Regions from separate parts of the Salinivibrio sp. PR932 genome, predicted to be linked through region 2. Evidence: predicted binding sites of a transcription regulator. Region 2 holds the regulator's gene; each other region holds the start of a gene.
What was found. The regulator CRP, encoded in region 2, controls carbon source genes, mostly activating them, when cyclic AMP is high. The targets are predictions, from matches to a motif close to TGTGANNNNNNTCACA.
Positions count from the first base shown of each region.

Region 1 (3,594 bases), on a different contig from region 2:
TACGCCGCATTGGGCGCGGTGCACACCAAATATCGTCACTTGCCGAAAGAGTTCGATGATTACGTCGCCAACCCCAAACCCAACGGTTATCAGTCGATTCATACCGTCGTATTGGGGCCGGAAGGCAAACCGGTCGAAATTCAAATTCGCACCCGTCAAATGCATGATGATGCGGAGCTCGGGGTGGCGGCGCACTGGAAGTACAAAGAAGGCTCGGCCAGTGGACGCAGTGGCTATGATGAGAAAATTACCTGGCTGCGAAAACTCTTGGCGTGGCAAGAAGAGATGTCCGACTCAGGCGAAATGCTGGATGAGTTGCGCAGCCAAGTCTTTGATGATCGCGTGTATGCCTTTACGCCGCGTGGCGATGTGGTCGACCTGCCAAGCGGTGCGACGCCGCTCGACTTTGCCTACCACATTCACTCCGAAGTTGGCCATCGTTGCATTGGTGCCAAGGTAGAAGGACGCATTGTGCCTTTCACCTATCACTTGCAAATGGGGGATCAGGTTGAAATTATCACCCAAAAAGAGCCTAACCCCTCACGTGACTGGCTGAACCCAAGCTTAGGCTTTGTGAATTCGAGCCGAGCGCGGGCAAAAATCAATGCTTGGTTCCGCAAACAAGACAGAGATAAAAACATTGCCGCGGGTAAAGAAATTCTCGATACCGAACTACAAAAAATTGGCGGTGCCAGTAAAGATGCGAGTTTGGCGCTCAAGCGCTTCAATGTGAATTCACTGGAAGAGCTGTATGCGGGGGTCGGAAGTGGCGATCTGCGCATCAATCAGGTGGTTAATCACATTAACAGCCTGATCAACAAGCCAAGCTTGGAAGAAGAAGAGCAACAGTTGCTGGAAAAACTTCAGCAAAGTGAACAAAAAACCGTAGGTGGAAAAACCCATCGTGATGCGGTGGTGGTTGAAGGGGTTGATAACCTGATGACCCACCTCGCGCGTTGCTGTCAGCCGCTACCGGGTGATGACATTATGGGCTTTGTGACCCAAGGACGTGGTATTTCAGTACACCGTGCGGATTGTGAGCAACTCAACGAACTTCGTCACCATGCGCCGGAGCGAATCATCGCCACCGTTTGGGGAAAAGGGCATGTCGGGCAATACCATGTGCGCATTCGCTTATCCGCCAATGAACGTACCGGGTTAGTCAAAGACATTAATACCGTGCTCAGTAATGAAAAAGTCCGCGTTGCGGGCATGCAAAGCCGCGTCGATTACAAAAAGCAGATGTCTATCATGGACTTTGATTTAGAGATTTCCGATCTCGACACGCTTAGCCGAATTGTGAATCGGTTGGAGCAAGTCAAGGATGTGGTAGAGGCCAAACGACTCAGATAAACATCACGCCCTGTTATCGACAGGGCGTTTTTTTAAGGATAACGAAGTATGGCGTCGATTGACGATTTACTGACTATCATGGCGACCTTGCGCGACCCACAAAAAGGGTGCGATTGGGACAAAGCCCAAACCTTTGCCTCTATCGTGCCTCACACGCTCGAAGAAGCCTACGAAGTGGCCGATGCCATTGAGCGTGAACACTGGTCGGACCTAAAAGATGAATTAGGCGATTTACTCTTTCAAATAGTGTTCTACAGTCAATTGGGACGCGAGCAAAATCGCTTTGATTTTGATGCCGTCGTGGGGGCGATTTGTGACAAGCTCACCCGTCGTCACCCGCATGTCTTTGGGTCTAAAGACAGCCAAGGTGAACCGCTGCACGGCCCTGACTGGGAAGGGATTAAAGCGCAGGAGCGTGCCGACAAGGCGGCGTCAGAACAACCCACTAGCGTATTAGACGGCGTTACGTTAGGCCTTCCCGCACTGGTGCGTGCGCACAAACTGCAAAAGCGTTGTGCGCGAGTGGGGTTTGATTGGGATGCGGTAGCGCCGGTGCTCGATAAAGTGCGCGAAGAAATTGCCGAGGTTGAGCAAGAACTGGCAATCACGCCGGTAGACCCCGCGCGGGTGGAAGAAGAAATCGGCGATTTATTATTTTCGGTGGTGAATCTGGCACGCCACGTAGGCACGGATGCGGAATCCGCGTTGCGTAACGCGAATCAAAAATTCGAACGACGTTTCCGTCAAGTTGAAACTCAATTACGCAATGATGAAAAAAATATTCAAGAATGTCAGTTAGATGAACTGGAATCGGCGTGGCAACAGGTCAAAAAGCAGGAAAAAAGCAACACGCTGTAAGTTTCATCATTGATTTGCGACAAATAAAAACAGTATGGTGTGTGATAGTTTTCACGTTGTGGGAGTGAGTGGGGTCTGGTATCATGACTTCCCGTCCAGATTTCCATTAATTTCCTCTAAATCCAACTCTCAGGTTTAGCATGACGACGAATTACATTTTTGTTACGGGCGGTGTTGTATCCTCCCTCGGTAAGGGTATTGCTGCAGCCTCATTGGCAGCCATTCTTGAAGCGCGTGGCCTCAACGTCACCATCATGAAACTCGACCCTTATATCAACGTGGATCCAGGGACAATGAGCCCTACCCAGCACGGGGAAGTATTCGTCACGGAAGACGGCGCCGAGACCGACCTTGACCTCGGTCACTACGAGCGCTTTATCCGCACCAAAATGACCAAGCGTAATAACTTTACCTCTGGTCGCGTATACGCGGATGTTCTGCGCAAAGAGCGCCGCGGAGATTACCTGGGAGCCACCATTCAGGTGATTCCACACATCACTAACTCGATCAAAGACCGTATCATCGCCGGTGGTGAAGGTCACGACGTGGTGATCGTGGAAATTGGCGGCACTGTCGGTGATATTGAATCACTGCCATTCCTTGAAGCGATTCGCCAACTGACCGTGGAAGTCGGTCGTGAGCGTGCGATGTTTATGCATCTTACCTTGGTGCCATACTTGGCAGCGGCGGGTGAAGTGAAAACCAAGCCTACCCAGCACTCGGTAAAAGAGCTTCTATCAATTGGTATCCAGCCGGATGTCCTTGTTTGCCGTAGTGAGCGTCCAATTCCAGCCAATGAGCGTGCAAAAATTGCACTGTTCTGTAACGTACCAGAGAAAGCGGTTATCACCATGAAGGATGTGGATTCAATCTACAAAATTCCTTCATTGATTCGCTCTCAAGGGCTGGACGACTTGGTTTGTCAGCGCTTTGGTATCCAAGCGCCAGAAGCCGACCTGTCTGAATGGGAACAAGTCATTTACGAAGAAGCCAATCCAATGGGCGAAGTCACCATTGGTATGGTGGGTAAGTACATCGAACTGCCTGACGCGTATAAATCTGTCAACGAAGCGCTGAAGCATGGCGGATTGAAAAATCGTCTGACTGTCAACATCAAGTATGTTGACTCACAAGATCTCGAAACCCGCGGCACTGAGCTGCTCGATGGTTTAGATGCGATTTTGGTTCCGGGTGGTTTTGGCGATCGCGGCGTCGAAGGCAAAATCCTTGCCGCACAATATGCGCGTGAAAACAAAGTGCCTTATCTTGGCATTTGTTTAGGCATGCAAGTGGCGTTAATTGAGTACGCCCGTAATGTTGCTGGGATGGAAGGAGCTAACTCCACCGAATTCAGCAAAGACAGCAAATACCCAGTGGTGGGAC
Region 1 is NZ_MUFM01000002.1:33,797-37,390, forward strand. It holds gene relA (GTP diphosphokinase) at 1-1,353, shown strand, start outside; gene mazG (nucleoside triphosphate pyrophosphohydrolase) at 1,402-2,211, shown strand; gene BZG84_RS01035 (CTP synthase) at 2,352-3,594, shown strand, end outside.
Region 1: the regulator CRP is predicted to act here: its motif matches at 2,252-2,267, upstream of BZG84_RS01035 (CTP synthase).

Region 2 (3,594 bases):
ACCAAACCGTCACCGCACCACTGCATGGATTTGAGGACGCACATCATTACTACCAGCAATGCAGTGGCCTATCCGTGTTGCCTGCGATCCGCACCCCTTTGACCATCATTCATGCCAAAGACGATCCTTTTATGACCGACGCGGTGATCCCAACCACGCCATTACCGGCCAATATACGCTATCAACTCACTGACCATGGCGGACATGTTGGGTTTGTCACTGGCCGTTGGCGTGCACCGCGTTTATGGTTGGAAGAGGCAGTGCCCGCGTGGATAGCTGAGCAACTCGACACCTGATGCCCCTATTCGTCACGATAAATTGTGACTGAATCGACATAGATACACTGCACCTACGCGCATAATTCGGTAAAATGGGAGCTAATTCACAACCTAAGCACGGAGATGGCGTCCGTGCCATCTAGGTGTCAGCAAAAGGTGATGTAGTATGATGGTTCCATGGCAATCTGTGCCAGCCGAAACCTTGACCAATTTAATTGAGCACTTTGTGTTGCGGGAAGGGACAGATTACGGTGAGCAGGAAGTCAGCTTTGCTGAGAAAGTTGAACAAGTGCGCGAACAATTAAAATCCGGCGATGCCGTGATTGTATACTCTGAGCTGCATGAGACAGTGGATATTCGTCGTCAGCGCGATCTCAGACCGTAACACCGCCTCCCATTGTGGGCTGCGGTGTAAATTCAGACTGATCAATGACAGGGCTCGTCATGTCGGCTAAACACCCAATCATCGCTGTGACCGGTTCATCTGGCGCAGGCACAACCACGACCTCCGAAGCGTTTCGCAAGATGTTCAATATGATGAACATCAAAGCCTCTTGGTTAGAGGGCGATAGCTTTCACCGCTTCACGCGGCCAGAGATGGATGTTGAGATCCGTAAAGCACGTGAACAAGGTCGTCATATTAGCTACTTTGGCCCCACGGCCAACGACTTCCCACGCCTTGAGCAATTTTTTAAAGAATATGGCGAACAAGGCACCGGCAAGTATCGTCGTTATCTACACACCTTTGATGAAGCCGTGCCTTATAATCAAATGCCGGGCACCTTCACTCCCTGGCAAGATCTGCCTGAAAATACCGACGTATTATTTTATGAAGGCTTGCATGGCGGAGTGGTGGATGGTGACGTCAATGTCGCCCAACATGTTGATTTACTGATCGGCATGGTGCCTATCGTTAACTTGGAGTGGATTCAAAAGTTTGTCCGCGATACGCGCGACCGCGGCCATTCCCGCGAGGCCGTTACGGACTCCATTGTGCGTTCCATGGACGATTACTTGCACTATATTACGCCGCAGTTTTCTCGCACGCATATTAACTTCCAACGCGTCCCAACCGTAGATACATCTAACCCGCTGAATGCAAAAGGGATCCCGTCACTCGACGAAAGTTTTGTCGTGATCCGCTTTCGTGGCATGAAGAACGTCGATTTTCCTTATTTACTGCAAATGATCAGTGGCGCCTTTATGTCTCGGCACAACACGCTGGTCGTGCCCGGCGGTAAAATGGGATTTGCGATGGAGCTGATTATTCGCCCCTTGATCCAACAGTTGATTGAGAAAGGCAAGATAGGTTAAGCGCCGTAGCGCACTTAACGTGTATTACTTCTCAGGTCGTGATCTTAGCCACATTTTTGCCGAATTTTTAGGCGGTTGGCTTAGATCAAAATCAAGAAATCCAGATAGAAAAAAGATACACTCTTGTTAACATACAGTGAGCTTGTAGCCTGCGCCAAGACCTCGTATTCTGTGCATTGGACTGATGGGTTTCCATTCAGACAAAGACAGGACGTCGTTGCCGGGCAACACATGCAGAGGAAATAAGTTATATGGTTCCAGGAAAACCTCAAACAGACCCTACACTCGAGTGGTTCCTTTCACATTGTCATATTCACAAGTACCCGTCCAAAAGTACTCTGATCCATGCAGGGGAAAAGGCGGAGACCTTGTACTACATCGTGAAAGGTTCTGTGGCCGTACTAATCAAAGATGAAGAAGGCAAGGAGATGATCCTGTCTTACCTTAACCAAGGTGACTTCATCGGCGAACTTGGTCTGTTCGAAGAGGACCAAGAGCGCACCGCATGGGTACGTGCGAAATCACCTTGCGAAGTGGCAGAAATTTCATTCAAGAAATTCCGCCAGCTGATCCAAGTTAACCCAGACATTTTGATGCGTCTCTCCTCTCAGATGGCGCGTCGCCTGCAAGTGACCAGCCAGAAAGTGGGAGACCTTGCCTTCCTGGACGTGACCGGCCGCATTGCACAAACCCTACTGAACTTGGCGAAGCAACCTGACGCCATGACTCACCCTGACGGCATGCAAATCAAGATCACGCGTCAGGAAATCGGTCAAATTGTTGGCTGTTCGCGTGAGACGGTTGGGCGTATCCTTAAAATGCTGGAAGAGCAGAATCTTATCTCAGCTCACGGTAAAACCATTGTGGTTTACGGCACACGCTAATCCTCGCGTGTTGCGATAAAACCGGCGCTTTTGCGTCGGTTTTTTATTTTTATTGACTGGAAACTCATTACCTAAGTTCTACACTTCAAAAACGACCCATCTAACAACTGATTAACAGGATGTCGTTTATGAGAAGCTTACGTCACACCCTTGCTGCATTGCTACTCGCGGCGGTTTCTTCAACTGCTGCGGCGAATATCACCATTGTCCACCCAGAACCACGGGCTGGCTCTGCCCTCGATTTATACGCTATCGACTTGATTGAGTTTTTAGCGGAAAAATCGGGTGAGTCTGTCACGTTACAGGCCTTTCAAGGCCAAATTGGCTCTCAGTCTCGTAAAGTAGAAATGCTGAAACAAGGACGACTGACGGTAGATTGGCTCGGGGCCGACCGTACCCTTGAGTCAGAGTTACTTCCCATCCGTTATCCAGTTTTTCGGGGTCTCTTAGGCCATCGCTTGTTCATTACTAATCAAGCCACCGAACCCAAGCTTGCACAAATCAGTGACCAAGCAGGGCTCAATAATCTGACCATGATCCAAGGGCAAGGCTGGGCCGATGTGAAGGTCTTGCAGTCAGCGGGATTTCGGGTTCGAGAAATTTCAAGCTTTGAGAATATCTTTAAAGCCGTCGATACCGGACGGGCAGACCTCTTCCCGCGTGCGCTTATCGAACCTTTTAGCGAACTGGCAGAGCGACCTCAATATGCAAATCTGTTGGTCGATCCGCACTTAATGCTGATCTATCGCTTCCCGATGTTCTTGTTTGTATCGCCCCAAAACCCAGAGGTGGCGACCATGCTCAATGATGCCTTTGCGGCCGCCTATCAAGACGGATCCTTCATCGAATTTTTTGAGAATGCGCCTCTGGTAAAAGAGACCTTTGAGAAAGCCAATATTGGTGAGCGCACCTTTATTCGCGTCGACAACCCACATCTGAGTAATGAAACTCAGGCGATTGACGATAAATTCTGGCTCGATATTGAAAGTCGCTAAACACAGCCACCCAAAAAAGGAGAGCATCGCTCTCCTTTTCTTCTCTCGCCACTATTGATGCGTACTTTCAAAGATTTTATCAGCCGAGGCGGCGACAAAACCTTGATAAAGTTCACCGTCCGG
Region 2 is NZ_MUFM01000011.1:30,619-34,212, forward strand. It holds gene BZG84_RS07410 (hydrolase) at 1-296, shown strand, start outside; gene BZG84_RS07415 (YheU family protein) at 445-663, shown strand; gene BZG84_RS07420 (phosphoribulokinase) at 723-1,592, shown strand; gene crp (cAMP-activated global transcriptional regulator CRP) at 1,844-2,476, shown strand; gene BZG84_RS07430 (hypothetical protein) at 2,605-3,471, shown strand; gene BZG84_RS07435 (DUF1338 domain-containing protein) at 3,523-3,594, opposite strand, start outside.

Region 3 (3,594 bases), on a different contig from region 2:
ATCGCATATTGAATAAAGGCGACGGTGGTCGACGGTAGGCCGAGTTTAAAACTGACGTATTGTGAGAGGCTATTAACCAGCGCAAAACAGAGGCCGGCGATCAACATCCAAACAGCACCTTGGATGGGATTATGAATTTGTTTCATCGCTGTGGTTATCCGAAAAAATATGCTCGGATAGTAGCGCAAAATAGGCCGCAGAGCGACTAGAAATCAATGCGGCCTGATGTTTTGTATTAAGCTCTTAACCCTGCATATAACAAGGGAATGTCGGGATTAATGGCATCCAAGCTCGCTTGGGTGTCGGCCAAATGGCTCACGGTGCTGTTCACCACTTCGGCTAAAGCCACAGAGGCAATCTGATCCCACGAGTAACCCGCCATATTGGCGGCAATTAAAGCAACTTGCAGTGGAGGCAAACTCGGATTAAAGGCCGCATTTTCAGCATACATTCCTTTAAACACATGACCGTCATTTGTTTCAATCGCGACACCGCTGTAGTTACTGGAATAAGGCGCATGGCTAATGTTCGCCGCTTCAACGGCTTGTTTAAGCAGAGGATCGTCAATATCGTCTGCCGTTAAGCCTTGCGTTTGGTCGGTAAGCAGTCGCGCTTCAATACCGAGGTCGGCAGGGCCAAATGCTTCGGGAAGGTAAGTGTGCAGTGATTTAGCGTCCGATTTAGGCAGTTGAATCACTAAGTCCTCAGCACCATTTAACTCGTTCATAAACTGACGACAGTGACCGCAAGGGCTGTAATTAATGGTGATGTCGGTTAAGCGCGTCGCCCCTTTGGTCCATGCGTGGCTGATCGCAGATTGTTCTGCATGCACGGTTTGTCCAAGTTGAACGCCAGTCAGTTCGATATTTGCACCTAGGTATAAAGTGCCATCTTCTCCTCTGACAATCGCCCCTACATTAAAACGAGAAATGGGTGTCACCGCATAAGCTGCGGCTAATGGGAGCAAAGCAAGGCGCAATGCCGCGCCAGACAGGCCACTTGCGGCTTCCATGTCTGCCACTTGCGCGGGCGTAAAGGTCGCATCAAACGCCGATGCGTGAAGCCATTCCGAGACAGTGCTCTGTAGTGAGTCTGGCAATTGTGTCAGTGCGTCAATGAGTGCGGTTCGCATAGCATCACTTCTAAATGGTTAACGGCCTATCAGTGTAGAGAAGCGATCTTGATAAATGTGTGAGTAATGTCACGCATATAATGCAAAGGCGATCTTGTTGCTCAAACTTAGAGTGACGTCAACATTTTTAAGCCTGTAAATACAGTCACTATGATTGCTTTTAAATACAAGTGTGCAGGTTGCTATTCAGGCTGCCAATCCACGTAAGGGCGATGAACTTTGTAGTACTCACGCGCTAACGTGCCATTTTCACGCAGGCGTGTGATCAACGCAGTGAGGTAGGCATCAATAGCCTCACCTTTCTCTCCCTTAGGGATCACAAATACATCTTGAAAATCAGCGAAGTGAGCACGACGAATATTTGTTAATCCTAACTGTTTGAGTATTAAATCTGCTTCTTCTTGCGCCCACACGAATCCGTCAATACGGCCTGCAGCAAGGCGACGTAAAGATTGCGTAATACTGTGGGAGCGTGTGACTTTAAATGGCATGTAGTAGGGCACGGCTTCGATCGTGTAACGCTCGGGATTAGCCCAAAGGACATCAACTGGTAGCGGCTTATGTTTGTTGGTATACAAAACATGGGTAACATCGCCAAACGATTCGCTGCTAAATGCAAACGGTAAATCGGTGACTGTTTTCGTTGGACGCACGGCAGGTAGCATTAAATCGGCGTTGCCTTGTACGATGCCATTAATCGCGCGATGAATGGGAAAAACTTCAATGTCGATTTGTACGTTCGGATCTTGCGCATCGAGAAAGCGCACAAAATCCACGAAAGGCCCTGACCCGTCAAGTTGAATCAGACCTGGCAGTTCACCCATATGGATCACGAGTGTTTGTGGTACACCGTTTTGATGATTGGTGCCGCTCTGTGCCCATGCGGCAGGGGCCGACAGAAGAGTAATGTAGAGTAGCAATAGCAACAAATGTTTTGCCATGTCGCCTCCATTCTACTGATAAAAAGCTTGCGAGCAGATGTTGTGTGCTCGCTAGCCCACAAGAATAAAACTCCTAAGTGAGCAACGCTGTAATGCCAATAATCACACTGGCAGCGCTAAGTAATACGATCAGTGGTTTGGTGATACTAAAGTCTGCCGCTTGTAAATCATCCGGTTTCGCGAGCGATGGTGTCTCATCGGCTTGTGGTTGTGCTCGCGGTGCGGGTCGGTGCGACAGGGTTTGTTGGGGTAGGGCAACGCGGTAGCCAAACTCGCCCACCACTTCGAATGGCAAGCATTTTTTGCCGTTACGATAGGATTTTGCCATTAAAGACGTCACCACACTTTGGTGCTGCGCAAACGAACTATCCGGTAATGCGACCTGCTTAAACAGCGTGCGGCTGGATAACACTTCTCCCGCGTAGTAACAAAGCATTTCTAGCATGCGTGACTCTTCGTAGGACAGTACCGTGATGGTTTGGTCGGTCCAATATAAGGTTCTGCTTTCTGGTTCGAAATCAACATCCGCAAATCGATAACAGCGCGTATTCACTTTGGTTGTCATGATTGAGCCCACTCCACACGATACTCTTTTCAAAAGTGTGGACTCAAATCACGGTTCTGCAACTAGAATGTGGACGTTTTTTTTGGTAGACGAAGTTGGGCAGCGTGTGAGGAAATTTTGAAAAGCGATTATCTATCAGAAGGATAGTAGGTTTTCCCTTGCCAGTGGCTCCGATGACACCACGGCAAGGGAAGCAAAATTAACTGACCAAGGATTCCACATAATGGTACACCGCTTTGAGGATCTTCAGCTGGTGTTCATCGTCTTGGTGAGCATCGACCAATTGCTGTAAGTTTTCCATGTATGCAGGCAAATGGGTCTCGAAATAGTCGCGACGGTGCATAAACCACTTTTGCTGCTCAGCGTCAGTCAGTGTCCACGGATAATTACGCGCGCGGTAGCGGAACAGCAGCGGCTTTATGCGCCAGTCATCGACGCTCAAATCGAGCGCGGCAAGGTTTTCAGGATCGCGCGCACGAATAATTTCCATCGCACTTTGATCACTTTTCGAGAAAAAGCCTGCATATAGGGCACTATCGACGTCCTGATCGTCAAAGGGTTTTGATTCGGCAAAGACGGCAACCAGTTTTTCTCTTAGCTCTGGTGCGGCTTTGAGCGCTTTTAGATGACGCAAGCAGGCTTCGCGATCCACCCCTAAGCGCGCAGCATCTTCCGGACGTAGCGTTTTGGCATCGGCTAAGACCGGGCATTTGTTGATGTGCACCAGTTTCAGTGGTGCCGGTAATTCATCCTCCGCGAGCGCATGATGAGGTGTATATAAACGCTCGCGCAGCGCATCGGCATCCAGCTCAAAAAGAGGTGCTGGGTCTCGCGCCAAATCAATGGTGATCACCGCATTAGGATTTTCAGGATGCCAAGCAACTGGCACGATCCAACTGGTGTTGCTTCGCTCGGTGCCAAACATACCCGATACATGAACCAGTGGGGTCATATTC
Region 3 is NZ_MUFM01000039.1:16,815-20,408, forward strand. It holds gene BZG84_RS14445 (DMT family transporter) at 1-146, opposite strand, end outside; gene cdd (cytidine deaminase) at 236-1,132, opposite strand; gene BZG84_RS14455 (ABC transporter substrate-binding protein) at 1,315-2,073, opposite strand; gene BZG84_RS14460 (winged helix-turn-helix domain-containing protein) at 2,147-2,638, opposite strand; gene sbcB (exodeoxyribonuclease I) at 2,838-3,594, opposite strand, start outside.
Region 3: the regulator CRP is predicted to act here: its motif matches at 1,191-1,206, upstream of cdd (cytidine deaminase).

Region 4 (3,594 bases), on a different contig from region 2:
AGAGGATATGCCGATACGCTTTTAAGCCGTTCGGTCAGCTGACGAAAAATCGGCTTAGAATATGATGGGTGAACTGGGTGCGCAGATAAAAGCCACGCGGTAGGGTTTTGATCGGTTCGCCCTTTGCCCCAAACGCATCGGTAAGTGCATGGCTGTTAGCGGCTTTAGGGCGCAGCTGTAAATACTGGCCGTGACGCGCGGTAATATCATTCACCCGTCCTAAGGCAATCAAATCCATCAGCTCTTCCCAATCGGCACGCAGCTGCGCGTCTTCTTCTCGACTGGGTGACCAGAGCAGGGGAGTGCCTATGCGTCGCTCTGCGAGTGGGATGGTGCGTTCTCCTTCAACGGGAACCCAAAGGACACGGGAGAGTTTGTGTCGAACATGGCTGTGCTCCCACTGTACACCACTAATACCTGTCAAAGGCGCAACACATACAAAGGTGGTTTCGAGTGGTTTGCCATGCGCGTTTACGGGGATCGTTTTTAGCTCAATCCCTAAATGAGCAAAGTCTTGCTCGGGTTTACTTCCTGCCGTCGCGCCCAAGCAGGTTTCTAGCAACATGCCTACCCAGCCTTTTTCTCGGCTCAGATCGGCCGGACAGACGATCCCATGCTCTTGGCTGACTTCCCCTAGCGTGAAACCGGCTAAATCAGCGGCACGCTGCATGAGTTCTGATTCGGACTGTGGTGACTGCATACGGATAGCTTTTCGGCAACGGATAATGTTTGGCACAAGATGACCGGCATTATCGTTAAGCGTCGAGCAAGGCGCAAGGATCCTCATGGTGAAGATCTATCTGGCGTTGCTTTAGTTATCCACAGAAAGATAAGTGTTGCGTATAAGATTCACGACCATGATCATATATACAGTACCCTTTTTGCCAGTGTTAAGTGTGTAATCCACGATATTGTTGGATTTTTGCGCTAACGATGTGGATAATTTACTAACTGATGGATCTTTGAGCGATCTGTGTGCAAAGGATGATCGAAAGATCGCCACAAGGATCTTTGTTGGTTTTTGTCTATTCAATGATTTGATTTATAACGATTATTTTGTTCTTTGTTTAATTGTGAATCAGATTTTATGATCTTGAGTTGATGACGTTTTAGACTTTTTCGTTGCTTCTTCACAAATCTATCCACAGAAAGCGTGAATAAATGTGCGCAAACTCTCATTGCTATGTTTATAACTTCCTGTTAGGCCCTAAGTTATCCTCAGATGACGACGAGTGCGCAAAAACACGGGTTAATCCACAATGTTTGTTTACCCTTAGCGGCTTTTTGTGAAAAAATCAGACTCAGTAGAGATTTATCATTGAGGTCGTCCAGTGATTGATGGCGATGGCTATCGTCCCAATGTGGGGATAGTAATATGTAACGGCCACGGTCAGGTTCTCTGGGCTCGTCGATATGGTCAGCATTCATGGCAGTTCCCGCAAGGCGGGATTGATGATGGGGAAAGTCCCGAACAAGCCATGTTCCGTGAGCTTTACGAAGAAGTGGGGCTGACCAAAAAAGATGTCCGCATCTTGGGTACTAGCCGTCATTGGCTACGGTATAAGCTCCCGAAACGTTTGGTACGTTGGGACTCCAAGCCAGTCTGTATTGGGCAAAAACAAAAATGGTTTTTGTTGAAGCTGGAATGCGATGAGTCGAAAGTGAATGTGTCCCGCGGGGGAACCCCGGAATTTGATGGCTGGCGTTGGGTCAGTTATTGGTATCCGGTACGTCAGGTTGTGTCTTTCAAACGCGAAGTATACCGCCGCGCAATGAAAGAGTTTGCGCCGTTAGCGATGCCTTTTAAGGAGCGTAAGCCTCGACGTCGGAACAAGCGAGGATAACGTTTAAGGAGGAAGCCGGTGCTGACACAGCTTAGAAATATTGTTCAGAGCGTAGCCGCATCGGCGGATCTTCATCAGGCGCTGCAAACCCTAGTGCAGCAAACCTGTGTTGCGATGCATACCGAGTGTTGCTCTGTGTACCTTGCCAATCCCGAGCAAGCCAGCTTTAATCTGATGGCCACCCAAGGCTTGGATCCTGCCGCGCAAGTTTCACTGTCTTTTGGTGAAGGCTTGGTAGGATTAGTTGGCGAGCGCGCAGAGCCGATTAATTTGGCCCATGCGCGCGAGCATCCCGCGTTTAAACCTTTCCCGGCTACAGGGGAAGATGCCTTCCAGTCTTTTCTAGGTACGCCCATTATTTATCGCAAAACGGTACTGGGCGTACTTGTGGTTCAGCAACACCAGCCGCGTCAATTTGACGAAAGTGAAGAGTCGTTTCTTGTCACCCTTGCCGCGCAACTGGCAGTGGTGTTTGCCCATGCCAATGCACAAGGTGGATGGCTGAATGCGTCACAGTCACCCGTGTTGTTGGAAGGGGTTCCTGCATCACCCGGGGTAGGGATTGCGAATGCATGGTGTGACGATTCTCAGCCACGGTTAGAGGACATTGCACCGGCTAGCTGTTTGCATGTTCAAAAAGAGCTCGATCGTTTAGATGCCGCATTAGATGATGCGTCAGTGGAGTTTCGTCGCCTTAGAAAACGCTTTGATAAGGAGCTACAAAAAGAGGCGCTGGCAATCTTTGATTTGTTTGTCCATTTGCTCAACGATCCTATGCTGCGCGAGGATATGACCCTACGTATCCAACAGGGCGACGAAGCCGCGTGGGCAGTCCGACAAACGGTGGAAACCTTTTCATCCCGTTTTGCGGCCATGGATGATCCCTATCTTAAGGCACGGGCTGCTGACGTGAAGGAGCTCGGTCAGCGTTTACTCTATTTTCTTTCTGAAGCCTCGAGCAATCATCAACCTATCGCGTCGCCTATCGTCTTGCTCGCCCGTGAACTGACGGCTGGCATGCTGGCTTCTATTCCACGCGCGCTGCTCGCGGGGGTCGTAGCCGAAGAGGGCGCGGCGAATTCCCATGCGGCCATATTGGCAAGGGCACTTGGCATTCCTGCGGTGATGGGAGTGAGCTTTTCCGCGCCAAGACTCCACAACAAATCGGTGATCTTGGATGGTCACAAAGGGCTGTTGATGATTGAGCCTGCCGCACCTTTGCTGAAGGAGTATCAGCAGCTGGTTCAAGCGGAAGTCAGTTTGCAATCGACTTTAGATACGGCGCTGGCCTCGCCCGGACAAAGCCAAGATGGCACCCGTATCCAGATCCATTTGAACGCTGGCTTGAGCGCCGACAGTAGCATCGCCATCAACCAAGGTGTCGATGGTGTGGGTTTGTTTCGGACCGAAGTGCCTTTTTTAATGCAGCGCCGTTTTCCTTCCGAGGACGAACAAGTCAAACAATACCGTGCGATTTTAGCCAGCTACCCAGATAAACCTGTGGTGATGCGCACCTTGGATATTGGCGGGGATAAGCCATTACCCTATTTGAGTGTCGATGAAGATAACCCGTTTCTTGGCTGGCGCGGCATTCGTTTTACCTTAGATCATCCCGATATTTTTCTGATCCAAGTGCGTGCGATGCTGCGTGCCAGTTTGGGTTTGGATAATTTGAAACTCTTGTTGCCGATGATCTCCGGTGTGAATGAACTGCTGGAAGCGAAAACGTTAATTGCTCGCGCGTTTGAGG
Region 4 is NZ_MUFM01000003.1:44,460-48,053, forward strand. It holds gene BZG84_RS01860 (DUF6482 family protein) at 1-25, shown strand, start outside; gene mutH (DNA mismatch repair endonuclease MutH) at 35-700, opposite strand; gene rppH (RNA pyrophosphohydrolase) at 1,332-1,844, shown strand; gene ptsP (phosphoenolpyruvate--protein phosphotransferase) at 1,863-3,594, shown strand, end outside.
Region 4: the regulator CRP is predicted to act here: its motif matches at 1,163-1,178, upstream of rppH (RNA pyrophosphohydrolase).